DNA from 2 places in the Comamonas kerstersii genome. Region 2 is predicted to be linked to the other one. Evidence: riboswitches for the same ligand, from Rfam matches in the RefSeq annotation. Region 2 holds a riboswitch; the other holds the start of a gene.
The links. A riboswitch is a leader RNA that binds a small molecule or an ion and turns the genes downstream of it on or off. The one in region 2 is predicted to bind thiamine pyrophosphate.
Positions count from the first base shown of each region.

Region 1 (15,369 bases), 1.6 Mb from region 2:
CCTATGCCCGCCAGCCACGCGATGCACAGCAGCAAAAGCGGATCAAAGCCGCGGAACATCGGCAAGATACGTTGAAGAATATGGGGCTTATCGAATTCAGCGGACATAGCGTGCGATTATCAGCGCAGTGTCTGTGCCTGCGCCAAGCCACTTTTGTCTCCCCCTTCATTTTGTGAGGACCACCGCCACCATGCCCACCACCCATTTGCTGTACCTGCACGGATTTCGCTCCTCGCCCCAGTCAAACAAGGCGCGCACCATGGCGCAGTACGTACAGCAGCACCACCCCGAGGTGACATGGCTGTGCCCGCAGCTGCCGCCCTCGCCCAAGGAAGCCATGGACATGGTGATGGAAGCCGTCAAGGACTGGCCCAGCGAGACCATGGCCGTGATTGGCTCCTCGCTGGGCGGCTACTACGCCACCTGGGTCGCGCACCACAAGCACTGCAAGCTGGTGGTGCTCAACCCGTCCGTCTACCCGGACCGCACGCTCGAGCGCTACATTGGCGCGCAGACCAGCTGGCACAACCCGGAAGAGTCCTTCTTCTTCAAGCCCGAATACATCCAGGAGCTGCGCGACATGGCACTGCACACGCAGGCCGCGCCGGGCGAGCAGCTGGGCATTTTTGCCAAGGGCGATGAAGTGCTGGACTGGCGCGAAATGGTGGCGCGCTACCCGCAGGCCAAGCAGATCATTCTGGAAGGGGGCGATCACGCCATCAGCGAATTTGACAGCCAGATGTCGCACGTGCTGGACTTTCTGGATCTGGCCTGAATCAAAAACATGAGCTGCCAGCGCTTGATAGACAATGGTTTTACATATAAAACATATGGAAACCAATGCATAACCAGCGCTGGCAGCTCCTTTTTCAAAAGCACACATTCCACACTGCATTTTTCGAGGCGTGCAGCGCTCGGGGGAAATCTGCAGCGTGGGACAATCACCGCCCTATGCACGCATTGTTTGAAGATGCCGGTAAGTTTTTGGCCGGCCGTATCCTGTCTGAGGCCGATGCCTCCTCCCAAGTCGAGCTGGCCTCTGGCAAGCGCGTCAAGGTCAAGGCCGCCCACATCCTGCTCAAGTTTGAAAAGCCCGAGCCTGCCGTCCTGATGGCCGAAGCCGAGGCCATTGCCTCCACCATCGAGCTGGACCTGGCCTGGGAATTTGCCCCCGAAGAAGAATTTGGCTTTGCCGATCTGGCGCGCGACTACTTCTCGGACAGCGCCCCCAACACCCAGCAGATCGGCATGCTGTTTGCGCTGTATGGCGCACCCCACTATTTCCGCCGCGCTGGCAAGGGCCGTTTCCGCAAAGCGCCCGCTGAAATCCTGCAGCAGGCACTGGCCGCCATTGAAAAGAAAAAGCAGATCCAGGCACAGATTGATGGCTGGGCCCAGGAACTGGCCGCTGGCACTTGCCCCCAGCCTATTCGCGAGCAGCTGTACAAGATTCTGTTCAAGCCCGACAAGAACGCGCCCGAGTACAAGGCCGTAGTCGAAGCCAGCCGCAGCGCACAAAAAGCACCACTGGAGCTGCTGCAGGCCGCAGGTGCCATCGACTCGGCCTACCAGTTCCACTGGAAGCGCTTCCTGTTCGAGAACTTCCCCAAGGGCACACGCTTCCCCGAACTGACAGCCCCCCAGCCGCCCGAAGACCTGCCGGTGGCGAATGTGCAGGCCTACTCCATCGACGACTCCATGACCACGGAAATCGACGATGCACTGTCCGTGCAGGGCCTGGGCACCGGCACCGTGACGCTGGGCATTCACATTGCCGCGCCCGGTCTGGCGATTGAACCTGGCTCGGATCTGGACAAGCTGGGGCGCAACCGCCTGTCCACGGTCTACATGCCCGGCTACAAGATCACCATGCTGCCCGACGAAGTCGTGCAGATCTACACACTGGACGAAGGCCGCGCCAACCCCGCTGTGTCGCTGTATGTGACCTATGACGAGGCAACGCTGGAAGTCAAGGACAAAGTCACCAAGCTCGAGCGCGTGCCTGTGGTGGTGAACTTCCGCCACGACAAGCTGGACCACATCGTGACCGAAGAATGGCTGGCCGACCCCACGCTGGAAGTGGAAGGCACGCCGGCCAATCTGGCCGAGCGCCGCCAGGAGCTGATGTTCCTGCACCGCCTGGCCAAGCACCTGAAGAAGGGCCGCGAGGAAGTGCGCGGCAAGCCAGAGAACTTCTCGCGCCCCGACTACACCTTCCGCCTGGAAGGCAATGGCGACGAAGAACCCAATGGCAGCGAAACCGTCAGCATCTCCGTGCGCAAGCGTGGTGCTCCGCTGGACCTGATCGTGGCCGAGGCCGCCATCGTGGCCAACAGCACCTGGGGTGGCTGGCTGGCCGAGCTGGGCGTGCCCGGCATCTACCGCAGCCAGGCCAGCATGGCCCCGGGCGTGAAAGTGCGCATGTCGACCAAGGCACTGCCCCACGCAGGCATTGGCGTCAAGAGCTACTCCTGGGCCACTTCGCCGCTGCGCCGCTATGTGGACCTGGTCAACCAGTGGCAGATCATTGCCTGCGCACGCCATGGCGCCACCGCCGCGCTGGCTGCTCCCTTCAAGCCCAAGGATGCCGAGCTGTTCGGCATCATCAGCAGCTTTGACGGCGCCTACAGCGCCTACAACGGTTACCAGCAGAGCATGGAACGCTTCTGGACGCTGAAGTACGTGGAGCAGAACGGCATCACCGAGCTGGACTGCGCCGTCATCAAGGACAACGGCCCCAACGGCATTCTGGTGCGTGCAGACACGCTGCCGCTGGTCATCAGCATCATCGGTGCGCAAGACCTGCCCCGTGGTGCCCGCGTGCGTGTGAAGCTGGGCGCGATTGACGAAATCACGCTGGATATTCACGGCACCGTGATCGAACGGCTGGACGATCCGCTGGACTCCAGCGATGATGCACCCCTTGATGACGCTGCCGAGGATGAAGACGATGTGGCTGCAGGCCCCATTGCCATCGCGGTGGACGTCAATGAAGCCGACAGCACCAGCGCCGATAATCCTGCACCGTGAAGCTCTTTTCCGCGTTCCGCTCCATGTCTACCCTCAGCATTGCGCTGGGGGTGTCCGTTGCCATCCATGCCGCCTTGCTGACCGTGCGCTTTGTCGCGCCCGAGCAGTTCAACCGTGTCTTTCAGGACACGCCGCTGGAGGTCATCCTGGTCAATGCGCACACGCAGGAGCGACCGGAAAAAGCCCAGGCCATTGCCCAGGCGGCACTGGCCGGTGGCGGTGATGCGGCCCAGGGTCGCGCCACCAGCCCGCTGCCCTACTCGGCACTGACTGCCATTGGCGACGATTTCGAAGAGCGCCAGAAAAAACTGGATGCACTGCAGGAGCAGCAGACCGTGCTGCTGACCCAGCTGCGCAAACAGCTGGCTGCCCTGCCGGAGTTTGACCCACGCGAAGTGTCGCGCCAGCAGGACCAGGAGCAGCAGGAGCAAAAGCGCAAGCAGCTCGTCAAGCTGCTGGCCGAAATTGAAAAGCGCATCAACGAAGAAAACGCACGCCCCAAGAAACGCTACATCAGCCCTGCCACGCGCGAGGAGGTGTATGCCGTCTACTACGACGCACTGCGCCGCAAGGTAGAAGACAAGGGCACGGAGAACTTTCCCGAGCACCAGGGCAGAAAGCTCTATGGCGAGCTGGTCATGGTGCTGACCGTGAACCATGATGGTCATGTGCTGGACACCGAAATCGTGCAAGGTTCCGGCAATCCACAGCTGGATCAGCGCGCCCAGGCCATTGCACGGGCAGCCAGTCCTTTCGGCCACTTTGGCCCCGCCATGCGTGCCAAGGCCGACCAGATTGCCGTGGTGTCACGCTTTAAGTTCACCCGCGACCAGACCCTGGAAACCAATGTGCGTTAACGCCTGAGGCCCTCTTCGCCATGCAAACCACGCTCGACATGTACTGCGTCATGGGCAACCCCGTGGCCCACAGCCGCTCTCCCTGGATCCACGCACGCTTTGCGCAGCTGACACAGCAGGCACTGGACTACCGCCGCCGCCTGGTGCCGCTGCAGGGCTTTGCCGAAGATCTGCAGCAGCTCATTGCCGAAGGCGGCAAGGGCTGCAATGTGACCGTCCCCTTCAAGCTGGAAGCCGCGCAGGCCGCGCACTCGCAAAGCCCGCGCGTAGCACTGGCTGGTGCGGCCAACACCCTGGTCATTGACGGCGATGGCCGCATCCATGCTGACAACACCGATGGCCTGGGCTTGGTGGCCGACATCACCCGCAATGCGGGCGTTGCCATCACCGGCAAGGATGTGCTCTTGATTGGCGCTGGCGGCGCTGCTGCTGGCGTGCTCGGCCCCCTGCTGGAGCAGCAGCCCCGCAGCATCACCATCTGCAACCGTACCTTTGCCAAGGCGCAGACGCTGGTAGAGCAGCATGCACCACTGGCTGCCCAACAAAAAGTAGAGCTGCTAGCGCAGGAACTGCAAGCCCTGGAGGGCGATTTCGACATCGTCATCAACGCCACGGCAGCCAGCCTGCAAGGCGCTGGTATTCCCGTGACGGCGCGCGTGCTGCGGCCCGGCTGCCTGGCCTACGACATGATGTATGGCGCAGCCGCTACCCCCTTTCTGGCATGGGCGCAGGCACATGGTGCAACAGGCCGTGATGGTCTGGGCATGCTGGTAGAGCAGGCGGCCGAATCCTTTGCCCTGTGGCGCGGTGTGCGTCCTCCCTCTCAGCAAGTACTGGAAGAACTGCGCGAAGTCATCGCGCAAGAAACCAAGGCATGCACGCGCTGACCCGCTGGCTGCTGCTGGTGCTTGCCGCCTTCCTGGCGCTGCAGCTGTTCTTTGTGCTGCGCATTGCGCTGGCCGCATGGTGGGACCCGCAATCCACCGCCTTTCAGCGCTCGGAAGCCTGGCGCATCTGGCACCAGAGCGCGCAGCAGCGTCCCTGGAAACAGCAATGGGTGGATTACGAGCACATCTCCAGCCACCTCAAACGCGCCGTGCTGACGGCCGAGGACGACGGTTTTGTGGAGCACACCGGCGTGCAATGGGAGGCGATTGAAAAAGCCTGGGAACGCAACCAGAAGGCACTTGCTCAGGCCCAGACCAGCGCCAAGCCTGCCAAGATTTACGGAGGCTCAACCATCACCCAGCAGCTGGCCAAGAACCTGCTGCTCTCGGGTGAGCGCAGCTTTTTGCGCAAGGGACAGGAGCTGGTGCTGACCCATCTGCTGGAGCTGTTTCTGAGCAAGCAGCGCATTCTGGAGATTTACCTGAACAACGTGGAATGGGGCCAGGGCATTTTTGGTGCCGAAGCTGCTGCCCAGCACTACTTCCGCAAAAGCGCCTCCAAGCTCACCCCTTATGAGGCGGCTCGCCTGGCCGTGATGCTGCCCCGCCCCCGCTACTACGAGCAGCACCCTGGCTCACGCTATCTGCAGTCACGCAGCAGTGCCATCCAGCGCCGCATGGGTGCTACGCCTTTGCCCTGAGTGGTACATGCGTATGATGGGCAGCAAGAGGCTCAGACTTTCTGATTACAAGGAAAATCAGCCTCTAAGGATTACCAGATAAGCGCTAGCAGCTATCAAAATATTTCTCATGCGAATTCTTGGCATTGACCCCGGCCTGCAAACCACCGGCTTTGGCGTGATTGAGCGCGAAGGCCAACATCTGCGTTATGTGGCCAGCGGCACCATACGCACCACGCGCACCGAAGGGGTAGAGCTGGGCAATCTGCCTGCGCGCCTGAAGATTCTGTACGAGGGCATCAGCGAGATAGTAGAGCGCTACCAGCCTGAGGTGGCCGCTATCGAAATTGTGTTTGTCAACGTCAATCCCCAGTCCACGCTGCTGCTGGGGCAAGCGCGTGGTGCGGCACTGACCGCCCTGGTCACCAACGACCTGCTCGTGGCCGAATACACAGCGCTGCAGATGAAAAAAGCCATCACCGGCCATGGACGCGCTGCCAAGTCCCAGATTCAGGAAATGGTTAAACGCATGCTGCAGCTGCCCGGCCTGCCCGGCACCGACGCAGCTGACGCACTGGGACTGGCTATCACCCACGCCCATGCAGGCGCCATGCTGGACAAGCTGGGGCAGGAATCTGACCTGCGCCGCAGGCAGCACGCCATGCTCAAAGCTGGGCGCGCATACTGAGTCTGTCCGGGGCAAACGCCCGCGCAGTGCTGGCGTGGTGCGGGTGCAGTGCTATCAGTCTTGCGGCGTCAGCGGCACGTACAAGGCACCGCCGTTGCGCTGAAACTCCACTGCCTTCTGCTGCATGCCCTGCTGGGCAAACTCACGCACCTCCTGCGTGATCTTCATGGAGCAGAACTTGGGCCCGCACATGCTGCAAAAGTGCGCCACCTTGGCGCTGTCCTTGGGCAGGGTTTCGTCATGGAAGGCACGTGCCGTGTCGGGGTCCAGCCCCAGGTTGAACTGGTCTTGCCAGCGGAAGTCAAAGCGCGCCTGGCTCAGCGCATCATCGCGTGCGCGCGCACCGGGGTGGCCCTTGGCCACATCGGCCGCGTGGGCCGCAATCTTGTAGGCGATGATGCCCTGCTTGACGTCCTCGCGGTCCGGCAGGCCCAGGTGCTCCTTGGGCGTGACATAGCACAGCATGGCCGTGCCAAACCAGCCGATCATGGCCGCGCCAATGGCGCTGGCAATGTGGTCATAGCCGGGGGCAATGTCGATGGTCAGCGGGCCCAGGGTGTAGAACGGCGCCTCGTGGCAGTGCTTGAGCTGCTCGGTCATGTTCGCCTGGATCATGTGCAGGGGCACGTGACCGGGGCCTTCGATCATGGTCTGCACATCGTGCTTCCAGGCCACTTGGGTCAGCTCACCCAGCGTGCGCAATTCGGCAAACTGGGCCTCATCGTTAGCATCCGAGGCACAGCCGGGGCGCAGACCGTCCCCCAGGCTGAAGGACACGTCGTACTGCTTCATGATGTCGCAGATGTCTTCGAAGTGCTCGTACAGGAAGCTTTCACGGTGGTGGGCCATACACCACTTGGCCATGATGGAGCCGCCACGCGAGACGATGCCGGTGCGGCGCTGGGCCGTCAGGTGGATATAGGCCAGCCGCACGCCGGCGTGAATGGTGAAGTAGTCCACACCCTGCTCGGCCTGTTCAATCAGCGTGTCGCGGAAGATCTCCCAAGTCAGATCCTCGGCAATGCCGCCGACCTTCTCCAGCGCCTGGTAGATGGGCACGGTGCCAATCGGCACGGGGCTGTTGCGCACGATCCAGTCGCGCGTGGTGTGGATGGCCTTGCCGGTGGACAGATCCATCACGCTGTCCGCGCCCCAGCGGATGGCCCAGACCAGCTTTTCAACCTCTTCCTCGATGCTGGATGTGACGGCCGAGTTGCCAATGTTGGCATTGATCTTCACCTTGAAGTTGCGCCCAATCGCCATGGGCTCCACCTCGGGGTGGTTGATGTTGGCCGGGATGATGGCGCGCCCGCGTGCCACTTCGTCGCGCACGAACTCGGGGGTGATGATCTTGGGAATGCTGGCCCCCATAGGGTTGCCTGCCAGACGCTGCTCACGCACCGCATCCTGCTGGTACTGCGCCATCCACTCGCGGCGGCCATTTTCGCGCAGGGCCACGTATTCCATCTCGGGGGTGATGATGCCGCGCTTGGCATAGTGCATCTGCGTGACATTGCCCCCCGCTTTGGCACGCAGGGGCTGGCGCTGCAGAGCACTGGCCTCCTGGCGCAGTTGTGCCAGGCGCTCGCCCTCTTCGCCTTTCTGGCCGTCATCCAGCGCCTGGCGCACACGCCCGGCATAACTTTCGGTGTCGTTGCGCTGGGCAATCCATGCCCCGCGCACGCTGGCCAGCCCCTGGCGCACATCAATCGTGGCGGCCGGGTCGGTATACGGGCCTGACGTGTCATACACGCTGACCACTTCACCGTTTGTCAGCGCAATATCACGTACCGGCACACGCAGATCAGATCGGCTGCCGGTCAGGTAACTTTTGCTGGAGGCGGGGAAGGCTTCGCGCGTACGGGCGAGCAACTGGGCAAACTTGTCGGGGGCATTCATGGCGGGCACTCCTGTCGGTATGGGATGAAATGCTCCGCAATCGGCCTCACGCAGAGCCACGCGCACGACCACCCACAACGGTGCACGCGCACGTATCCCTACATTTCAGCTGCAGCTCTTCTTTCGCTGGTACTAACCAGATCAAGTTCGCGGTTCCGGCGGTCAGGTCCGCCATCTCAGCACGCCATTACGTGCACCCCGGAGCAGGCGTGAGTATAGGCGGCAATCCCGGGTAGCACCCAGCAAAAAGGCTCGGGGTTACCGAGCCTTTACTGTCCACCATTGGTAGCTACGCCTGGATGCGCGTCCCGCTTACCACAGCACTGACTTGCTGCGTAATCAGGCAGCGCGCGGCCAGTTCAGTATGAAAAAGCACGCCAGCCCAAGCAGTTGCTGCACAGAGCGCTATCTTTTCACCAAGCCAGTGCCGTCTGTGCAAAGCCAGCGGGGGCTTTGCGTTCGTTGTCAAACGTCACTATTTCCCAGTTCTCGGCATCTGCCAGCACGGCACGGATCAGCTGATTGTTCATGCCGTGACCGGAACGGAAGGCTCTGTAAGCCCCCAGAATCGGATGACCAATCACGTACAGGTCACCGATGGCATCCAGAATCTTGTGTTTCACAAACTCGTCGTCATAGCGCAGACCGTCACTGTTGAGCACCTTGTAGTCATCCATGACGATGGCATTGTCCAGGCCGCCACCCAGCGCCAGTCCATTGGTGCGCAACATTTCCACATCCTTGGTGAAACCAAAGGTGCGGGCACGCGCAATGTCGCGCATGTAGTTACCCTCGCCCATGTCGAATTCGAACGACTGCCCGGTGGAGTCCACGGCGGGGTGCGAGAAGTCGATATCAAACTTGAGCTTGAAGCCGTGGTAGGGCTCAAAACGTGCCCACTTGAGCTGTTTGCCCTCGCCTTCGCGCACTTCAACCGGGCGCTTGATGCGGATGAACTTCTTGGGGGCCTTCTGCAGCTCAATGCCTGCACTTTGCAGCAGGAAGACAAAGGACGAAGAGGAACCATCCAGAATGGGCACTTCTTCAGCCGTAATGTCGACGTAGAGGTTGTCAATGCCCAGACCGCACAAGGCTGACATCAGATGCTCGATGGTGTGTACCTTGGCATTGCCCACGCCAATGGTGGAGGCCATGCGTGTATCCACGATGGCATGGGCGGTGATGGGCATATCGACAGGCTCAGGCAAGTCCACCCGACGGAACACAATGCCCGTATCAGGCTGAGCGGGGCGCAGCGTCATTTCGACCCGCTGGCCACTGTGCAGCCCCATGCCGACGGCACGGGTGATAGTTTTGATGGTACGTTGCTGGAGCATGGATTGATTTTACCGGCTGCCTGCTGTTTTCAAGGGATGAAAGGGTTTGGATATATCTATAACGGCGATTGGCTGCGCACGTTGACCCAGCAGATGCCTCAACCTGTGATACATAAAAAAAAACCGAGCCATGCGGGCTCGGTTCTTGGGGTCCATGCGGGACGCGAATCAGTCGGCTTGCTTGCGCAGGAATGCAGGAATTTCCAGATCATCCATGCCACCCGAAGCCAGTGCGTCCACACGTGCTGCAGCCTGTGTACGGTTGGTACGCCAGACGCTGGGCACGCTCACATCGCCATAGCTACCACCTGCCGTGGTGCTTGCTGCACCCATGGTCGTTGCGGCACCCATGGTTGCACCACCCATGGCAGCAACAGGTGCGCCACCGTAGGCAAAGTCACCGTCAGTACCGGTACGCAGACCACCTTGGACCACCGACATGGTCTGGCGACGTGCTGCAGGACGCGACAGACCGGTTGCAACCACGGTCACGCGGATATCGTCGCCCAGCGAGTCATCATAGGCAGCGCCGTAGATCACGTGTGCCTCTGGCGAAGCGTAGGCGTTGATGGTGGACATGGCCAGGCGGGACTCTGCCAGCTTCAGGCTACCGCGTGCAGCAGTCACCAGCACCAGCACACCCTTGGCGCCGGACAGGTCAATGCCTTCCAGCAGCGGGCAGGCCACCGCCTGTTCAGCCGCCAGACGTGCGCGGTCAGGACCGGAGGCGCGGGCTGTCCCCATCATGGCCTTGCCTGGCTCACCCATCACGGTGCGTACGTCTTCAAAGTCGACGTTCACATGGCCGTATTCGTTGATGATTTCAGCAATACCGCCCACGGCGTTCTTGAGCACGTCGTTGGCATGTGCGAAAGCTTCTTCCTGGGTGATGTCATCGCCCAGCACTTCCAGCAGCTTCTCGTTGAGCACCACGATCAGCGAGTCCACATTGGCTTCCAGCTCGGTCAGACCGCTGTCTGCATTGGACATGCGACGGCCACCTTCCCACTCGAAAGGCTTGGTCACCACGCCCACGGTCAGAATGCCCATATCCTTAGCTACGCGAGCAATCACAGGTGCAGCGCCAGTCCCCGTACCGCCGCCCATGCCGGCAGTGATGAACAGCATGTGGGCACCTTCGATGGCTGCGCGAATATCGTCCACTGCAGCTTCCGCAGCTTCACGGCCCTTGTCAGGCTTGCTGCCAGCACCCAGACCACTGTGCCCCAGCTGAATCGTGCGATGTGCGTTGCTGCGAATCAGCGCCTGCGCATCGGTGTTCGCGCTGATGAACTCAACGCCCTGCACATTGCTGGCAATCATGTGCTCGACAGCGTTACCGCCGCCGCCGCCGACACCGATCACCTTGATCTGCGTACCCTGATTGAATGTTTCGGCTTCGATCATGTCGATGGTCATGTTGGTGCTCCTGGAAATTTTTGAAATGGACTCGCTATAGCTAAATGGTGGGTTTCTCTCTGACTTCGGTATCGGAAATCTGTGGGAGGCCCCGTGATGCGCATACGTCTAGAGCACATAGTTAGAAGTTTCCCACAATGAAGTCTTTAAATCGACCAAAAGCGGTCTTCACAGACCCACTCTTTTGAGCCACCTTGAACCCGCGCAATCTTGCCTGTCGCGCTTCTTCCAGCAAGCCCATGACGGTGGCAGAGCGAGGCTGCGCCACCATATCGGCCAATGCACTGGAATACTTGGGGATGCCACGGCGCACAGGCTTGAGGAAGATGTCTTCACCCAGCTCGACCATGCCCGGCATCACTGCACTGCCGCCCGTAAGAACGATGCCGGAGGACAGCACCTCTTCATAGCCAGATTCACGGATGACTTGCTGTACCAGAGAGAAAATTTCTTCCACACGTGGCTCGATCACGCCTGCCAGCGCCTGCTTGCTGATCATGCGAGGGCCACGATCGCCCAGACCCGGCACTTCCACCTGGCTGTCTGGGTCTGCCAGCATCTGCTTGGCATAACCGCTTTCGACCTTGATGTCTTCGGCATCCTTGGTAGGCGTGCGCAGGGCCATGGCGATGTCGCTGGTGATCAGGTCACCCGCAATCGGAATCACGGCCGTGTGGCGAATTGCACCTCCGGTGAAGATGGCCACGTCGGTCGTACCCGCACCGATGTCCACGAGCGCCACGCCCAGATCACGCTCATCATCCGTCAGCACAGCCTGGCTGGCAGCCAGCGGATTGAGCAGTAGCTGCTCTACCTCCAGGCCGCAGCGGCGCACGCACTTGATGATGTTTTCAGCCGCGCTCTGCGCACCGGTGACGATGTGCACCTTGGCCTCCAGACGGATGCCGCTCATGCCCACCGGCTCTTTGACATCCTGGCCGTCAATCACAAACTCCTGAGGCTCCACCAGCAGCAGACGCTGGTCGGACGAGATACTCACCGCCTTGGCGGTTTCGATCACGCGTGCCACGTCGGTCGGCGTGACTTCCTTGTCCTTGATCGCCACCATGCCGCTCTGGTTCAGACCACGAATGTGGCTGCCCGTGATGCCGGTGTAGACGCGCTGGATCTTGCAGTCGGCCATCAGCTCGGCTTCTTTCAGCGCCTGCTGGATGCTCTGCACGGTGGCTTCAATGTTCACCACTACGCCGCGCTTGAGGCCATTGCTTGGGGCGACGCCAAGACCTGCCAGCTTGAGCTCGCCGCTGGGCGCGACTTCGGCGACCACAGCCATGACCTTGGCGGTGCCAATGTCCAAACCGACGACGACGTCTTTGTACTCTCTTGCCATATCAGTGTCTGCCCTCAGAAGGTCGAATCTTTTTACTGTCTTGTTGTTGCTTTGCTGCCTGGCGCTTGGCCATTTCCAGCGCTTTCTCACGCGATACCGTGCTCACTCCGCGCAGTCGCAGGGCATAGCCGTCCGGGTAACGCAAATCCGCATATTCCAGTGCTTCTGCCGTCCGCTGGTACTGCTGGGTAATCTGGGGCAGCGTGCGCACAAAGCGCTGCATGCGCTGCAGCACCTGCTGCTCACTACCGCCGCCCAGTTCGATGTCTGCACCGTTATCCAGCTTCACCTGCCAGCTGCCGCCATCGCGCAAAGTCAGGGCATCAATGGGGGTGTCCAGCGCCGTGAACACGGGCTCCAGTGCGTAGTACATGCGCAGCACCTCGGCAGCGGAGTCCGGAGGACCGGAAAGGCGAGGCAAGCCTTCACGCTCCACCTCGCCCACATTGGCCTCAAAAATTTCTCCCATGGTGTTGACCATGGCGGTGCCGGTATCCGGCCCCCAGTACGCCTGGGGTTCATGCTCCAGCAGGAGCACGCGCAAACTATTCGGGTACTCCCGCCGCACTTCGGCTTGCCGCACCCAAGGCACCTGCTCAAACACTTCGCGCGCTTTTTGCAGGTCAATCGTGAAGAAGTTGCCTGTGAGGTGAGGTGCCACATTGGCACGCAGTGTCACTGCGTTGTTATGCACCAGCTCTCCCTCGACCACGATGCGTGCAATCGAGAACGCAGGATGGCGCACCACCCACCAGCTCGCCAATGCCAGCACGAGGACGGCAAAGCCCGTGAACATGACGGTGGCCGTCACATTCATCAGCTTGACATCCAGAGGTGCTGACATGGAGTAGCTCATCAGGCTTTGCACTCCTCGGTTGCAGCGCTGTCCAGCGAGGCGGTGGCCAGGATGGACAGGCACAGTTGTTCATAGCTCATACCCTGAGCACGCGCAGCCATAGGCACCAGCGAGTGGCTGGTCATGCCGGGAGAGGTATTGATTTCCAGCAGGAAGGGCTGGCGGTCACTGCTGCGAATCATCACGTCCGCACGTCCCCAGCCACGGCAGCCCAGGGTCCGGAAAGCGCGCTCCACGATCTGCTGAATGCGTGTCTCTTCCTCAGCAGGCAGTCCGCTGGGGCAGTGATACTGCGTAACGTCAGTGAAATACTTGTTCTGGTAGTCATAGTTGCCGTCTGGTGCCTCGATGCGAATCACAGGCAGCGCGCGGGCACTGGCACCCTCGCCCAGAACGGCACAGGTAGTTTCTTCACCGGCAATGAACTGCTCGCACAGCACTTCTTCGTCGTACTGTGCAGCCAGGGCATAGGCCTGGGCACACTGGCTGGCATCCGTCACCTTGGTCAGCCCCATGCTGGAGCCATCGCGTGCAGGCTTGACAATCATGGGGGCACCCAGCTCGGCAAATGCAGCTTCCGTCTGTGCAGCGCTGGCCACCATGCGCCAGTCTGGCGTAGGCAGGTTCTCGCTGCGCCAGATGCGCTTGGTCATGATCTTGTCCATGGCAATGCTCGAAGCCATCACACCGGAACCTGTATAGGGAATGCCCAGCAGCTCCAGTGCACCCTGCACCGTGCCATCCTCACCAAAGCGACCGTGCAGGGCGATAAAGCAGCGGTCCACACCATCTGTCTTGAGTGCCCCGAGGTCACGCTCTGCGGGATCAAAAGCGTAGGCATCTACGCCCTGCGACAGCAAGGCTGCCAACACACCTTGTCCGGACATCAGAGAGACCTCTCGCTCAGATGAACGACCTCCCATCAGCACCGCAACCTTGCCCAGGGCTTTTACATCAATACTTTTCATATTATTGCTCATAACGCAGATCCTCCCTGCGTTATTTGCTCTTTTTTCTCTAGCAAACTAACCAGCTGCGCTGGCACTGCGCCAATCGACCCTGCCCCCATGCACAGCACCACATCGCCGGGCTGCGCATTGTCTGCAATCATCTGCGGCAAATCTTCAATTTTCTCAACAAAAATGGGCTCTACACGGCCTGCCACACGCACGGCACGCGCGAGCGCACGACCGTCTGCAGCCACTACGGGCTCTTCGCCAGCGGCATAGACTTCGTTGAGCAAGACAGCATCGGCCTGCCCCAGCACTTTCACAAAGTCTTCAAAGCAGTCGCGGGTGCGGGTGTAGCGGTGGGGCTGGAAGGCCAGCACCAGGCGGCGGCCAGGGAAGGCGCCACGCGCTGCAGCCAGCGTCGCTGCCATTTCCACTGGGTGATGGCCATAGTCGTCAATCACCGTGAAGTTGCCGCCCTGCTTGCAGGGCAGATCACCATAGCGCTGGAAACGGCGGCCCACCCCCTTGAAGCCTTCCAGCGCACGCAACAAGGCGTCATCAGGAACCTCCAGTTCCATGGCCACCGCCACGGCAGCCAGCGCATTGAGCACGTTGTGCTCGCCAGCCAGACTCAGGGTGACGTCCAGCGCTGGATAGGTGTGGCCGTTCTGGCGCAGCACGGTAAAGCGCATCTGGCCATGCTCGGCACGCACGTTGATGGCACGCACCTGCACGTCTTCTGCGAAGCCGTAGGTAGTTACGGGACGTGCCAGCTGCGGCAGGATCTCGCGCACCGCAGGGCTTTCCGCGCAGACGATGGCACGGCCATAGAAAGGCATGCGGTGCAGGAAATCCACAAAGGCCTGCTTGAGCTTGCCAAAGTCATGGCCGTAGGTTTCCATGTGGTCAGCATCGATGTTCGTGACCACGGCCATGATGGGCAGCAGGTTCAGAAACGAGGCATCGGACTCATCCGCTTCCACCACGATGTAGTCGCCATGGCCCAGCTTGGCGTTGGCTCCGGCGCTGTTGAGCTTGCCGCCAATCACAAAAGTGGGGTCCAGGCCGCCTTCCGCCAGCACGCTGGTGACCAGGCTGGTGGTGGTGGTCTTACCGTGAGCGCCCGCAATGGCAATGCCTTGCTTGAAGCGCATCAGCTCAGCCAGCATCAGGGCGCGCGGCACCACAGGAATCTTGCGCGCACGCGCTTCGATCACTTCGGGGTTGTCGGCTTTGACGGCGGTGGAAGTCACCACCACATCGACCCCCTGCACATGGGCCGCATCGTGGCCCACAAAGGTCTTGATCCCCAGCGATTGCAAACGCTGCAGCGTGGCACTGTGCGCCAGGTCAGAGCCAGAGACGCAATAGCCGAGGTTGTGCAACACCTCGGCAATACCACTCATTCCCGA
Region 1 covers NZ_CP020121.1:492,629-507,997, forward strand. Annotated here, with positions in the region: gene rodA (rod shape-determining protein RodA) at 1-107, opposite strand, end outside; gene B5M06_RS02295 (YqiA/YcfP family alpha/beta fold hydrolase) at 191-775, shown strand; gene B5M06_RS02300 (ribonuclease catalytic domain-containing protein) at 952-3,030, shown strand; gene B5M06_RS02305 (energy transducer TonB) at 3,054-3,887, shown strand; gene aroE (shikimate dehydrogenase) at 3,908-4,774, shown strand; gene mtgA (monofunctional biosynthetic peptidoglycan transglycosylase) at 4,762-5,475, shown strand; gene ruvC (crossover junction endodeoxyribonuclease RuvC) at 5,585-6,142, shown strand; gene thiC (phosphomethylpyrimidine synthase ThiC) at 6,197-8,041, opposite strand; TPP riboswitch at 8,143-8,252, opposite strand; gene lpxC (UDP-3-O-acyl-N-acetylglucosamine deacetylase) at 8,455-9,378, opposite strand; gene ftsZ (cell division protein FtsZ) at 9,547-10,797, opposite strand; gene ftsA (cell division protein FtsA) at 10,919-12,148, opposite strand; gene B5M06_RS02345 (cell division protein FtsQ/DivIB) at 12,150-13,004, opposite strand; gene B5M06_RS02350 (D-alanine--D-alanine ligase) at 13,004-13,984, opposite strand; gene murC (UDP-N-acetylmuramate--L-alanine ligase) at 13,981-15,369, opposite strand, start outside.
Region 1: it holds a riboswitch for thiamine pyrophosphate, as region 2 does, so the genes downstream of both, thiC (phosphomethylpyrimidine synthase ThiC) here and B5M06_RS11365 (purine-cytosine permease family protein) in region 2, are expected to answer to the same signal.

Region 2 (15,369 bases):
TTCGGCGGCATTGCTGCCCTGGCGGCGCAGGGAGGCGGTGACCATGGCGGGCTTGGCGCGTGTAACGGCGGCTTCCAGCACCGCAGGCGATGGGTAACGCGAGGTGCCCAGCAGCAGGCGGCTGTGGAAGGTCTGGCCGTACAGCACTAGGCTGTCGGTGGCAGAAGAAGTCTCAGTAGTCATATCGTTTTGATAGCTGCCAGCGCCCGTCAGATAAGCGCTAGAGGCCAATTTCATTCAAATTTCTGAAAGATGCTCAGCCGCCTGTGACAGGGGCAATGATTTCCAGGCGATCGCCCGCTTGCAGGGTGCGAGTGGCATAGCCGGACTTGGGTACGAATTCCGTATTCACGGCAACGGCAAACGGTGGCTTGGGTTGCCATTGGGCAACGGCATCGGCCACGGTGGCGTGGTCAGGCAGTTCCACGGTTTGTTGGTTGATGGTGATGTGCATGTCTGTCCAGATCAGGGCAAAGACGGGGTAGAAAAAATCAGACGCCAGCAGGCTGGTGCACGGCCACGTCAAAGCGTTCGGCCAGCTCGGTGCTGCCGGTGCGCAGTATCTGCAGCGTGACGTCGAGCATAGCCGGAGAAATCATGTAGCCATGGCGGTACAGGCCGTTGACCTGCAGCACGCGCTCGCTCAGCCAGCGCACGGCAGGCAGATTGTCTGGCAGCGTAGGGCGGCACTGGGTGGCAATTTCCAGAATGCGTGCTTCGGCAAACCCTGAGTGCACGGTGTAGAGGGCGCTGAGCAGCTCCATGACCGAGCGCAGGCTGGCTGGGCTCATGTCGTCAGATTCGATCTCGGTCGCGCCAATCACAAACAAATGGTTTTCCTTGGGTGCGATGTACAGCGGATAGCGGGGGTGCACCAGGCGTGTGGGGCGCTGCAGGGTCACTTCAGGTGCATACACGCGCACGACCTCGCCGCGTATGCCGCGCAGGGATTTCCATTCGGTGCGCGCGCCCAGGCCGCGGGCGTCAATCACCAGATCGGGCTGGCCTGCGGTACCAGGCGCAAAGTCGGTGGTTTCGCGTGGGGTGTGCCAGTGAAAGTTAACGCCCAGGCGTGTCAGTGTTTTTTCAAGGGCAGCCAGCAGCTGGCGGTTGTCCAGCTGGCCTTCACCGGGCAGGTAGACGCCCTGAGTAAAACGGCCCTGCAGGGCGGGCTCTACGTCGTTCAGGCGCTGGGCGTTCAGGTTTTCCAGCGCTGGCAGCGTGGGGTTGATTCGGCGGTTTTTCTCAAACAGTCCGCACAGGCGGTTGGCGTCTGCTGTGTCCTGACGGTGCCAGACAACGAGCGTGCCGTTTTGCTGAAAGAAGACGTGCTCCTGGAGTTGCGCAATCAGCTCAGGCCAGCGCGTGAGGCCATACTGGCCCATGCGCACCACGCCGGGTTCGGTGATGGCCGACTCCGCCAGTGGCGCCAGCATGGCTGCTGCCACGCGAGCGGCGGCCCCATCGGCTTCGGGTCCCTTGGCTTCGAACATGTCCACGCGATGCCCTTCACGTGCCAGCTCCAGGGCCAGCAGACGGCCCATCAGGCCTGCGCCCAGAATGGCAATGTGTGAAGGTGAGGTCAGAGCGATCATGGTGAGTGTTTACGTCCGTTTATCTGTGTCGCCAAGGACAAAACGGGCGTGCTGCCGCTCCGGTGAAACTCCCCACGCCAGCATGATCTGGATCGGGTAGCGGGGCCTGCATGGCTGCATTGTCTGCCCCAGGGTCTTTCTCAGCCGCGCACCGGGCTGCCGTTCGTTGGCAGTTCTGGCGGGACACCCCTGTTTCGTCCACAAGCCTCGATTACAGCACAGCAGGGGGCACTGCGGGGCTGAGGCAGGAACAAGCCTTGGCTTGAGTCATAATTTTTCGTATGACGATGCAACAGATGCCTTCGGGCAGTGCCACTTCCTCCCTGCCGCGCTATGCGCGTGTGCTCTCCATCGCTGGCTCGGACAGCGGCGGTGGCGCAGGTATCCAGGCTGACCTCAAGACTTTTGCCGCACTGGGCTGCTATGGCATGACGGCGATTACCGCCATTACCGCACAGAACACGCAAGGTGTGCGCGCCATCCACGGTATTCCCCCCGAGATGCTGCAGGCGCAGATCGATGCCGTGATGCAGGATATTGGTGCAGACGCCATCAAGATCGGCATGCTGCACGCGCCAGAGATTGTGCATGTCGTGGCCGATGCCATTCGCCGCCATGGCATCACCAAGGTGGTGCTCGACCCAGTGATGGTCGCCACCAGTGGTGACAAGCTCATCCATGATGAAACCGCAGAAGTGCTGGTGCGCGAGCTGTTTCCGCTGGCGACCGTCATCACGCCCAACCTGGACGAAGCAGGCTGGCTGATTGGCCGCAAGATTGAAGATGTCTCAGACATGGAAGCTGCCGCCCAGGCGTTGCTGAATATGGGCGCGCCGCATGTGCTGCTCAAGGGCGGCCATCTGCCTGGTGAATGGGTGGTAGACCTGCTGGCAGGCAAGGACGGCTTGCGCAAGGAACTGGGCAGCCAGCGAATTCATACGCACAACGGCCACGGCACGGGCTGCACGCTCTCGTCCGCAATTGCGGCGCACATGGCACTGGGGTTTGAACTGCAGCCTGCGGTAGAGAGTGCGCGTACCTATATCGTGGGGGCAATTGCCTCGGGTGCGCAGGTACATACAGGGCAGGGGCACGGGCCGCTGAACCATGGTTTTGCACCATTGCCTCAGATGATTTTCAGGGGCTAGGGCTTATCCAGACTGCGCAAGCAGCTATAAAAAACGGCGCTTGAAGCGCCGTTTGCTGTTTGGGTGAGAGTAGTTCTTACCAGCCCCAGCCCAGGCTGGTAGACATCCAGCCTTCTTGGTCGTCAGCAGTTTGGACCTTGGCCCAGTCACCCTGCTTTTCCAGCGTCTTGACGATGTCGTACTTGTTCAGCTTGGTCACGACTGCGTGGTTGGTACCAGGGCCTGAGCGCAGGTTCACTGTATTGGCCTTGACCAGGAAGTGGGGCTCATCGGTGGTCAAGGGTTTGTGCACCCAGCCCAGCATGCCTTCAAAGTCCTTGACCTTGAGCCAGTCACCTTCGCGTGCAATCACTTGCACGGGATAGCCTTTGATCAGCTCCCAGGCAATTTCAGACTTGGTGGTCGGTTTGGCGCGAATGTTGACGGTGTTGCCCTTGATACTCAGAAACTCTTGTGCTTGGGCGAGCGTAGGGGCAGCAGTCAGCATGCCAGTCAACAACAGCGTCGCAAAGCCTCCACGGCGCAGGGAGCGGGTGAGGTGAAGGGTGAATGAGTGCAACACGCGGCAATAACTCCTGTTAATCAATGGGATGAGGCACCGGGCTCACTCAAACATGCCGGTGGTTGAGCACCTGCGTAACCCGGCGGTATCACCAGTGCAAGCCTGTGACTTGCCTTGTGGTGTGAGCGGTGCTTCGAGCGTAATACACAGTGCCTCACATGGGGTGATCATGCCGCACAGCGTCTGATAGAAAGTTGTTTTCCTACAAGCTCAGAAGGCATGTGCTGACATTTTTACAACGCGGCGCATATTAACTGCTGAAACCTTTGGACACAACTAAACTGCGCAAGCAATTTTGCGCTGGATGAAAGCATGACAAAGCAGCAAGGTCTGGCTGTTGCATTCCAGTGCCGTATATGCAGGACGAGCATGCCCTGTGCCAGCTCCTATCTCTCAACGGTAGCCTGCGGCTATTGAAATGGCGCTGTCGGGATGTATGTCCCGTACAGCGCCATTGCAGTCTTCAGTGATTTCTCAGTGGTTTATCAGCTGACTGCGCTACGCGGCAGGCATCGTGCCAGCACAAAGCAGATCAACAGGGTAGGAATGGCGCGGCCTGCATCCTCGCTGATCAGCGGCATGCAGTGGTAGAGCACAATGCCACCCAGCCACAGCACGACGGTGCTCCAGCGCACGCTGTGCATGGTCTGCAGCTGTATTTGCGGCTGCCAGGCCAGGCGTCCCAGAATCACGCCAAACAGAGGTACAAACACCGAGCTGAGCAGCAGCAGAAATGGCTCAATGCTGTGCATGGGCAGCACCATTGCCAGCAGCACGCAGACCAGCGTCAGCAGCAGGCCCCACTGGCGCACACTCCAGCGCGGCAGCACGCTGTGTACCGCCATGGCGCCGGAGTAGGTGTCGCCATAGGCGTTGTCGACCTCGTCAATCAGAATCAGGCTCAGTGCAATCAGCCCCCCTTGAGCCAGCAGCAAGGCGGTGACCAGATCCTGGCTTGGCAGCGTCAATGCCACCAGCACGCCCAGTCCGTAGCACCAGATGTTGGCCAGCGCAAAGCCCAGCCAGGTGCCATGCAGGGCAGAGCGGCCATCGCGCCCGTGGCGTGCATAGTCAGCGACCAGGGGCAGCCAGGAAATGGGCATGGCTACCACCAGATCCATGGCTGGCAACCAGCCCAGGCCGCCTGTGCCTTGCCGCTGCCAGATGTTGTGCCAGCCTTGCTGCAGTGCCAGCTGCACAAAGCTCCAGCTCAGCCACAGCAGTGACAGCACCACCAGCGGCAGTGCAACGCGTGCAATCAGCTGGCGCACCAGCTTGAGCATGGAGCCGCTGATCAGCAGGGCAATCACCATGCCCCAGAGCAGGGTGGTCATCACTGGCCAGTAGCTGGCCTGCATGCCCCCAGCCTCGCGGGCAATGGCGATGGTGGCATCGCGCATCACCACCAGTTCAAACGTACCCCAGCCAATGAGCTGCACCAGATTCAGCAGGATGGGCAGCTTGGCAAACTGCGTGCCGTAGACATGCGTCATCAGCGCCGCACTGGAAAGCCCCGACCTGCAGGCAATCAATGCCATCCAGCCGAGCAGGCCTGCGCCCAGCAAGGAGCCCAGCACAATCGCCAGTACTGCCTGCTGGGTGGACAGTGCAGGCACCAGATAGGCACCCACCTGCATGACCAGCAGGCCTACGCCCAGACTGAACCACAATGCGGCATGGTCACGAAAACCAAAGACACGCTCTGTATGGTGGGTGGGTGACAGCGCCTGGTTGCGCGGCGCTGAAGCGGAAGAAGAAACAGACATGAATGCTCCGTATGTCAACGAAGCAGGGGCCGTGACGGCGCGCCACGCCGCACCGGGAACCACGGCGGGCGAATCACCAGAACAGCTTCCCTGCGCGAGGATGACCTCAATCAGGTTCAAAGGGTGTGATCTCAGCCCTGCTGCAGCGCAGCAGGACACCCCTAGCGAATGCCAGCAAAGTGGCGGGGCGGATTGTGCCTGTGGATGGGAGAAATAGCCAGTGGCCAGGACTTCACGGCGTGGAGGGCCTGCGTCGCGGAACGCTATGGCTGAAGTGCTCTTTGCAGCGCATCTACACAAAATGCCATGCTGTCCCAGGACGTGTCGTAGCTGGGTGAGAACCGCAGCACAGAGTGCAGCTGGCGGGCCTGCATATCCCATGGCGTAAAAGCTGCCGGACATAACGCTGCTTCAATGCCCTGGCGTTGCAGGCTGGTGTGGATATGTTCATGGCTGTGCGATACGCATTCCAGAGTCACGATGCCAGAGAGATGCTCGCGTTGTGGAATATGGACTTTGACCGCAGGGAGGGTCTGCAAGCGCTCTCGCAGCCATGTTGCACGTTCCTGGATTTGCTCTTGCACCTTGGCTGCGCCAGCAGCATTCCATTCGTCGAATGCCTGACTCAAACCCAGTCGCAAGGCGATGGATGACTCTGAGAGCTCCAGTTTTTTGGCATCCGTCCTATGGACCCACGTACTGTCTGTTTGCCATGGGCGGGAGAAGTGGTCTGCACCCAGTGGATGTAGGGAGGGTAAAAAGTCTGGATGCACATAGGCAAAACCTGTGCCGCGAGGCCCTCTGAGCCACTTGCGACCGGGAGCGGTGAGCGCAGTACATTGCAGTGCTTGCACGTCAATGTGCCACTGTCCCATGGCCTGCGCTGCATCAATCAGCAAGGGCGTCCTGTACTGCGCACAAAGTGCGCCAATGGTCTGTGCAGGTTGAATGAGCGGGCTGTTGGATGAAAACCAGGTCAGCACCACCAGACTGGTGGGTGTTTGCAGCAAGCGGTCCAAGGCATCTATATCCACAAGGCCATCAGCATTGCATGGCATTTCTTCGATGCGGACGCCGTACTGCGCGCGCAGCTGCATCAAGACACCCAGGTTGCCTCCCCATTCATTGCGGGCAACGAGAATGCGCCCACCTTGGCGCCAATCCATGCTGCTGATGATGCGACCCCAGCCGTCGCTATTACCTTGCGTCAAAGCGATATCTTCAGGGCGTGCATGGATAGCCTGCGCGATTTTTTGATAAACGCTGGCGATGTCTTTGTGTACCTGCTTGGCTGCGAGATAGCTGCCCATTTGCTGCTCTTGGTACATATAGGCATGCATGGTGTTGCGCGTAGCGTCCGACATCAGGCCGCAGGCGGCATGGTTGAGATAGTGCATGAAATGGGGGGTGAGTGGGAGCTTCTGGTCGGTGCTGACAGTCTAGGGCGCAGCGTGCCTGATGCACCTCGTATTCAACGTAGGCAGTCGTCAGGCTTTTGTCCCTGCCTGACTGGTCGACGACATCATCACCATCTCATGCCCTGCAGCTTTGCCAAGCTGCCTACACTTCACACCATGCCAAATCTCTATGACGCTTTGACGCAGATGCTGCGTGAGTACTGGAAGGCCCATGATGGCGCCTATCCCCAAGCCATTGAACTGATGCCCCAGGATCTGCAGGCGCTGCGAACAGGTCGCAAACTGATCAATGAATCCATGAACTTTCAGTTGGACGAAGACTGGGGTGAGGAGTTTCTGGGCGTGCCGTTGCGTGAAGGGCAGATGAACTGTCTGGTCGCAGGTGATGGCCAGCGTCTGCCCGTACAGCTGACCGACGAGGAGCAGCCGCCTGCAGCCTGAATTTTGATCAAAATGGCTTTCAGGGCAGATGTAGTCTGCGCTGGAAGCTATGTATTTGGAAGCTGCCTCATCGCAGCAGCGTATGCAGTGGCACATGGTGGAGCAATCACCATGTGCTTTTTTGTGGCTGGCTGCATGGGGTATGCAGGCGGCGGTATCCGATGCCTCAGGGTTTACCCGTGAAGCATCCGGCTGCAGGCATGAAGTCTGTCGCAAGGTTGACAGCGCAGAGGCTTGCAGCCGGGATGACTGATGAATGGGCCGGTCTCTGACGCGACAATGGGGCGGTTTTTAGTCACAGACAAGACAGGCTATGGACGACCCGATTCTTACTATGGAAGAGAGAGAGGCGATCAATGCTGGTCGCTGGTTTTCATCCTTTTCCCCTTCATTGCGGCACGACATATTGCGATGCGCTTACGTCAAACGGTTCAAGGATGGTGCTTTGATCTGCGCGCGTGGCGAGGTGCCGGAGGAGTGGTTTGCGTGTGCCAGGGGGGCGGTGCGGGTCAGCTCCACCTCCATCACGGGCAAGCAGATCACACTCACCTATGTGGAGCCGGGGATCTGGTTTGGGGATACCTCAATTTTCGACGGAGACAGGCGCACGCACGATGCGTACGCACACGGCGCCACCACGCTGCTGTGTGTGGCCAAGGCGGATTTCAAACGCATTCTGGCAACGCACACGGAGTTTTACGAAGCCATGCTGTGGCTGGCAGCGCGGCGCATTCGCCAGCTCTATGGGCTGGTGGAGGACCTGAATACTTTGCCATTGCGTGCGCGGCTGGCCAAGCAGCTGCTGCATCTGGCGCGCAGCTATGGCATTCCCAGCCTGGCCAATGGCGAAGAAATTCGCATCGGCCTGCAACTGGCACAGGAAGAGCTGGCCCAGCTGCTCGGGGCTTCACGCCAGCGCGTGAACCAGGAGCTCAAGGGCATGGAGCGCGAGGGGGCCATCCGGATCGAACCGGGTGGTCTGGTGGTACGTGACCGCGATGCGCTGCTGCGTATTGTGGAAACAGACTTTTAAGGACTTATGAGCAACTTTGACCAATTTGTAGGTACCAGACCTGTCTCGGAAGCCCACGCTTTTGATCTTGCCGCACTGAGTGCCTGGATGCAGTCCCATGTGGATGGCTTTGAAGGCCCCGTGCAGGCAGAGATGTTCAAAGGCGGCCAGTCCAACCCGACCTACAAACTGGTCACACCGGCGCGCAGCTATGTGATGCGCGCCAAGCCCGGCCCGGTAGCCAAGCTGCTGCCTTCGGCCCATGCGATTGAGCGCGAATTTCGCGTGATGCGTGCGCTGGCGGGTACCGATGTGCCCGTGCCCCACATGTATGCGCTGTGCGAGGATGAATCCATCATCGGCCGGGCCTTCTACATCATGGAGTTCAAGCAGGGGCGTGTGCTGTGGGATCAGGGCCTGCCGGGCATGGCGAACCCGCAGCGCACAGCCATCTATGACGAGATGAACCGCGTGATTGCAGCGCTGCATACCGTAGATGTCCAGCAGCATGGGCTGAGTGACTACGGCAAGAGCGGCAATTACTTTGAGCGCCAGATTGGCCGCTGGAGCAAGCAGTACCAGGCTTCGATCACCCAGCCCATTGAGGAAATGGACCTCCTCATGGACTGGCTGCCTGCCCACATGCCCGATAGCGCCAGGGATGAGCGCAAGCGCTCCATCGTCCATGGTGACTACCGCATGGACAACCTGATGTTTGCACCCGAGGAAGACCGTGTGGTGGCCGTGCTGGACTGGGAGCTGTCCACACTGGGCCATCCGCTGGCGGACTTCAGCTACCACTGCATGGCCTGGCACATTCCCGCCAGCCTGGGGCGTGGTATTGGCGGGCTGGATATTGCCGCGCTGGGCATTCCCAGTGAGCAGGACTACATGCGCAGCTACTGCGAGCGTACCGGGCTGGCAACGCCCGAGCAGCTGCAGGCAGACTGGAACTTTTACCTGGCCTACAACATGTTCCGCATTGCGGCCATCTTGCAGGGCATTGCCAAACGCGTAGAGGCTGGTACGGCATCCAGTGCACAGGCCAAGGCTGCTGGTGAGACAGCACGGCCCATGGCACAGCTGGCCTGGGCCTACGCGCAAAAGCACAGCGCTTGAGTGTTCCTGCAGACACAGCAGGCCTGCAGGTTTTTTTCCTTCATGCATCAGACGGCAGGCGATGGCCGAAGGGCAGCGCTCGCCCATGTTTCGCCCTAATTACTACAGGAGGCACACCATGGATTTTGACTACTCCCCCAAGACCAAGGAGCTGCAGGCACGCTTGCTGCGTTTCATGGATGCGTACATCTACCCGAATGAGGAAGCCTTTCAGCAGGAGTTGCAAGCCAATACCGAGGCGGGCAAGCGCTGGACGCCCCTGCAGCTGATTGAAGGCCTGAAGGACAAGGCCAAGGAGCAGGGCTTGTGGAACCTGTTTCTGCCGCAGGACACCGCCGAGATTGCCGGGGTGCAGGGTGCAGGCCTGACGAATCAGGAATACGCACCGCTGGCTGAAATCATGGGCCGTGTAGGCTGGGCCTCAGAAGTCTTTAACTGCTCGGCACCTGATACGGGCAATATGGAAACCATTGCCCGCTATGGTACGCAGGAGCACCGTGACCGTTGGCTCCAGCCTTTGCTCAATGGCGAGATCCGCTCCGCCTTTGCGATGACCGAGCCTGAGGTGGCATCGAGCGACGCCACCAATATCTGCACCCGTATTGAGCGCCAGGGTGATGAGTACGTGATCAATGGCCACAAGTGGTGGATTTCTGGCGCGGGCGACCCACGCTGCGCCATCTACATCGTCATGGGCAAGAGCAATCCCGATGCCCCCAAGCATGCGCAGCAAAGCATGGTGCTGGTGCCGGCTGACACACCCGGCGTGCGTGTGGTGCGCCCGCTGCAGGTGCTGGGCTATGACGATGCACCGCACGGCCACATGGAAATGTATTTCGAGAACGTGCGCGTGCCTGCCAGCCATATTTTGCTGGGCGAAGGCCGTGGCTTTGAAATTGCGCAGGGCCGCCTGGGGCCTGGGCGTATCCACCACTGCATGCGTCTGATCGGTCAGGCCGAGCGTGCGCTGGAGCTGATGTGCAAGCGTGCCTCCAGCCGCGTAGCCTTTGGCAAGACGGTGGCGCAGCAGACCGTGACGCAGGAGCGCATTGCCGAGGCACGCTGCCGCATCGACATGGCACGTCTGCTCACGCTCAAGGCAGCCTGGATGATGGACACCGTGGGCAACAAGGTGGCACGCACCGAGATTGCCATGATCAAGGTGGTGGCCCCCAAGCTGGCCTGTGATGTGATTGACTGGGCCATGCAGGTACACGGTGGCGGTGGTATGAGCCAGGACTTTCCGCTGGCCCATGCCTATACCACGGCGCGTACGCTGCGCTTTGCCGACGGCCCGGATGAAGTACACCGCAATGCCATTGCCAAGTGGGAGCTGGGCAAGTACAGCGAATATGGGCGTGATGCACAGGTGCCTGTGACGCGCGGCGCATAAGCAGTCCACAACCTAAAAAAAGAAAGCGACCCGAGGGTCGCTTCTTTGATGGGTGGTGTAGCGGAGAGGCTTATTCCACCTTGGCCTTGGCGCGCAGGTCTTCCTGGAACTGCACCATCTTTTGCTGTTCCAGCTGGGAGGCGATCTGGGGCTTGATGTCTTCCAGGGCAGGCAGTTCTGCGTCGCGGATGTCATCGACACGAATCACGTGCCAGCCGAACTGGCTCTTGGCGGGAGTGTCGCTGACTTCACCCTTCTTCAGCTTGAGCATGGCTTCGGTGAACTCAGGCACGTAGTTGGATGGGCTGGCCCAGTCCAGATCGCCACCATTCTGGGCGGAACCTGGGTCCTTGGACTCCTTCTTGGCGATGTCTTCGAACTTCTTGGAGCCGGACTTGATTTCCGCAATGATGGCCTTGGCACGGTCTTCCGAGTCCACCAGGATGTGGCGTGCACGGTATTCCTTGCTGGAGTTGGCGGCGACGAACTTGTCGTATTCGGCCTTGATTTCGCCGTCAGTGACAGGGTTCTTCTTGAGGAAGTCAGAGAACAGTTCGCGGATCAGCAGTGTTTCGCGAGCCAGCTCCATCTGCAGCTTGTACTCGGGCGAATTTTCCAGACCGCGCTTGGCTGCTTCCTGCATGAAGATTTCACGCGCGATGATTTCGTCCTTGATCTGAGGATCCATCTCGGCAGGGACTGTGCGGCCGGAGCTCTCGATTTGCTGCTTCAGTGCGTGGAAGCGTTCCATGGGAACGGGCTTGCCGTTCACAATAGCCAAGTTTTGCGCAGAAGCCGAAAGGGCGACAGTGCCCAACACGACGGCGGCCACAAGGCTGGGCAAAAGCTGTTTTTTCATGCGGAAATCCAAGAAAAGGTGAGAAGGTTGGTGCTTGCCAACGACCGTTGGCAAGTCTTTGACATCGTAGGTCTACAGCACTTCGATTGCCAGCGCGTGCAGCCCCTGATCAATGAAAGCTTGAAGGCAATCATACACAAGGCGATGACGCGCTACGCGACTCTTGCCAGCAAATGCATCGCAGGCAATGCGCACACGAAAGTGGGTGCCAAATCCTGTGCCATTGGCGCCTGCATGGCCTGCATGGGCCGCGCTTTCGTCAATGACTTCCAGCTGGGTGGGTGCCAGCCGCTCGCGCAGCACGGCTTCAATCGCAGCAGCGGTGATGGGCTCACTCATGGCCCTGCTCCTTGCTGCTGGGTTCCACATCCTTGAGGTAGCGGCTCAGGTACAGGGCTTGCGCTATGACAAAGAGCAGCATCAGCCCCAGACCACCGAACATCTTGAAGTTGACCCAGGTATCGGTATCAAAGTTGAAGGCAATCCAGATGTTCAGCACGCCCATGACGGCAAAAAATGCCGTCCAGGCCCAGTTGAGGGTGTTCCAGACCGGGTCTGGCAGCTGCATCTGTGCGCCCATCAGGCTTTTGATGAAGTTCTTTCTGAAGATCAGCTGGCCCACCAGCAGCGCGCCGCCCATAAGCCAGTACAGCACCGTGGGCTTCCATTTGATGAAGTTCTCGTCGTGGGCCAGCAGCGTCGCGCCACCAAACAGCACGATGACGATCAGGCTGACCCACTGCATGGGCTCCACCTTGCCGTGCTTGAAGCGCAGATAGGCAATTTGCACGATGGTGGCCACGATGGCGACGGCAGTGGCTTCATAGATGCCCCAGACCTTGAAAGCCACGAAGAACAGAAGAATGGGGAAGAAATCAATCAGCAGTTTCATGAAACATTGGGGCAGTGTGCTGCCCGCAGACATGCGAAAGACGCCAAGCATGCCATAGCCTGGCGAGGTATCTGGCCGCAAAGACCTTGATGGCGCTGGACAAAGCCACGCGCTGCGTGGCCGCAGCAGACTCAGGGCTGTGCGTCAGGTGCGAGATCCTGAAAATCCAGCGATGCAGAGTTCATGCAGTAGCGCAGTCCGGTGGGGGCAGGGCCGTCCGGGAAGACATGGCCCAGGTGCGCGCCGCACTGGCTGCACACGGTTTCGGTGCGCACCATGTGGTGGCTGTAGTCGGTGATTTCCTTGATGGCACCGGGCACAGCCTGTGAAAAGCTGGGCCAGCCGCAGCCTGCATCAAACTTGGTATCGGCATCAAACAGCTTGGCACCGCAGCAGATGCAGTGGTAGCTGCCGTCGGCCCAGTGCTGTTCATATTTGCCGGTGAAAGGGCGCTCGGTGGCGGCATGGCGTGTGACCTGGTAGGCCACGGGCTCTGCGCCCTTGGCCTGCAGATGTTGCTGCCATTCGGCATCGGTTTTCTGGATAGGAAATGTCATGACGAACAACTGATGGCAATAGAAGAAGCCCATTCGGGCGGAAAGTCAGCCCAGTCACGGTGGGCGGGCTGCTCGACAAAGGGCTGGGCCAGCACCTGCTGCAATGATTGCACCAGCGTGAAGTCCCCAGCGCGTGCCGCACGAATGGCTTGTTCTGCCATGTGGTTGCGCAGCACATACACTGGGCTGGTATTAAGCATCAAATTGGCGTCTGGCGCTTGTCCCGCCTGCGCTGACAGCTCTTGATACGAGAGCAGCCACTGGTCAAAGTTGAAAGTGCCAATAAACAGCTCGCGGGTGCGTTCGTAGTTGCCATCCTGCGCGCTCAGGGACAGGCGCCGCCAGAAGATGGTGTGGTCCACGCGGCTGCTGGCCAGCAGCTCCAGCAGTTGGCCGATGACGGGTGTGACCTGTTCCTCGTGCGTCTGCGCGGCCTGCGGCAAGCCCAGCTTGGCGCACATGAGCGCGCGGAACGCATGGCTGAAGGCGGGGCGATAGGCTTCCAGCGCCTGCACGGTGATGTCTTCATCGCCAATCAGAGGCAGCAATGCCTGGCCCAGGCAGAACAGGTTCCAGTACGCCACCTGCGGCTGCTTGCTGAAGGCGTAGCGGCCCTGGTGGTCGCTGTGGTTGCAGATGTGTTGCGGGTCAAACGCATCCAGAAACTGAAAGGGTCCATAGTCAATCGTCAGGCCCAGAATGCTCATGTTGTCCGTATTCATCACGCCATGGCAAAAGCCCACGGCCTGCCAGTGCGCCATGAGCTGCGCCGTGCGCTGGCCCACGGCATGCAGCAGCGCGGCGTAGGCATTGCCGCTGTGTCCGTCAATGCTTTGCCAGCCATTGCGGCAGGAAGGGTAGTAGCGGTCAATCACATAGTCGGCCAGCTGGTGCAGCTCGGTTTGCATGTCACGCGCGGCAAAGTGCTCAAAGTGGCCAAAGCGCACAAAGCTGGGGGCAGCGCGTGTGACCACGGCAGCGGTCTCTACTTCCTCGCGGTAGACGGGAGCATCAGAGGCTGTCAGGCACAGTGCCCGCGTGGTGGGAATGCCCAGGGCATGCATGGCCTCGCTGCACAGGTATTCGCGAATGCTGGAGCGCAGCACGGCACGGCCATCGCCGCCGCGTGAGTAGGGGGTGCGACCCGCGCCCTTGAGCTGCAGTTCCCAGCCGCTGGCGGTCTCGCCCAGGCAGATGGCGCGCCCATCGCCCAGTTGCCCGGCCCAGACGCCAAACTGGTGGCCGCTGTACACGCTGGCATAGGGCTGGCTGCCGGGCAGCAGGGTATTGCCGGTGAAAGCCTGCAGGGCAGCGTCAGTCTCGAGCAGGCCTTCAGGCAGTTGCAGCTGCTGGGCCAGTGCCTTGTTGCGTGCCACCCATTGCGGATCAGGCAGCGGTGTGGGCTGCAGGTAGGTCAGAAAAGCGCTGCCCAGCTGGGCAAAGCCGGTTTGCCACGGCAGGGCGAGGGGGCCGGAAGAAGAGTGCATGTCAGCCATTGTCACCAAGCCGTGAAACCCTTGCGATTGCAGGAAATGCCTGCACAGCCGTGGTGCAAATGCCGTTTAACTGGCACTTGGGCGACACCTGAATGCGCGTAAATCCGCAAACTGGTGTGCAAAAGCTGCACGTAGGATGCCTGCAAGGCAGGTTGCAACCAGCCGTACAAAACCAAAAGGAGACAACACCATGCAGGGTTTGATGCAAAGTCAGCAGCTGCTGATTTCGAGTCTGATTGAGTTCGCGGCGCGCCACCACAGGGATGCGGAAATCGTCTCGCGCCGTGTGGAAGGCGATATCCACCGCTACACCTATACCGAGCTGGCGCAGCGCTCCAAGCAGTTGGCCAATGCGCTGGATGGGCTCAAGGTGGCGCATGGCGACCGTGTGGCATCGATTGCCTGGAACGGCTACCGCCACATGGAGATGTACTTTGGCGTCAGCGGCTCGGGCCGGGTGCTGCACACCATCAACCCGCGTCTGCACCCCGAGCAGGTGGCCTGGATTGTCAACCATGCCGAAGACCAGGTGCTGTGCTTTGACATGACGTTTTTGCCCCTGGTGCAGGCCGTGCATGCCAAGTGCCCTACGGTGCGCCAGTGGGTGGCGCTGTGCGATGCAGACAAGCTGCCTGCGGACAGCGGCATTCCCGGGCTGGTGAGCTATGAACAGTGGATTGGTGCGCAAAGCATGCACTACCGCTGGCCACAGCTCGATGAAAACACGGCCTCCAGCATGTGCTACACCAGCGGCACGACCGGCAACCCCAAGGCGGCGCTGTACAGCCACCGCTCCACCGTGCTGCACGCCTATGGTGCAGCCTTGCCAGATGTGATGTGCCTGTCTGCACGCGATGCGGTGCTGCCCGTCGTGCCCATGTTCCACGTCAATGCCTGGGGCATTCCGTATTCGGCCGCGCTGACTGGTGCCAAGGTGGTGTTCCCCGGGCCGGCGCTCGATGGCAAGTCGCTGTACGAGCTGATCGAGGCCGAGGGCGTGACCTTTGCTGCTGGTGTGCCCACCGTGTGGCAGATGCTGCTGGGCCACGTGCAGAGCGTAGGCGGCAAGTTCAGCACGCTCAACCGCACGGTGATTGGCGGCTCAGCCTGC
Region 2 covers NZ_CP020121.1:2,431,444-2,446,812, forward strand. Annotated here, with positions in the region: gene B5M06_RS11340 (thiazole synthase) at 1-183, opposite strand, end outside; gene thiS (sulfur carrier protein ThiS) at 257-454, opposite strand; gene B5M06_RS11350 (FAD-dependent oxidoreductase) at 492-1,595, opposite strand; gene thiD (bifunctional hydroxymethylpyrimidine kinase/phosphomethylpyrimidine kinase) at 1,877-2,743, shown strand; gene B5M06_RS11360 (SH3 domain-containing protein) at 2,820-3,230, opposite strand; gene B5M06_RS11365 (purine-cytosine permease family protein) at 3,791-5,071, opposite strand; TPP riboswitch at 5,142-5,244, opposite strand; gene B5M06_RS11370 (aminotransferase class V-fold PLP-dependent enzyme) at 5,335-6,468, opposite strand; gene B5M06_RS11375 (hypothetical protein) at 6,646-6,930, shown strand; gene B5M06_RS11385 (Crp/Fnr family transcriptional regulator) at 7,244-7,963, shown strand; gene B5M06_RS11390 (phosphotransferase) at 7,970-9,061, shown strand; gene B5M06_RS11395 (acyl-CoA dehydrogenase family protein) at 9,180-10,454, shown strand; gene B5M06_RS11400 (peptidylprolyl isomerase) at 10,525-11,313, opposite strand; gene B5M06_RS11405 (BolA family protein) at 11,386-11,652, opposite strand; gene B5M06_RS11410 (septation protein A) at 11,645-12,205, opposite strand; gene msrB (peptide-methionine (R)-S-oxide reductase MsrB) at 12,337-12,762, opposite strand; gene B5M06_RS11420 (protein adenylyltransferase SelO) at 12,759-14,258, opposite strand; gene B5M06_RS11425 (3-(methylthio)propionyl-CoA ligase) at 14,449-15,369, shown strand, end outside.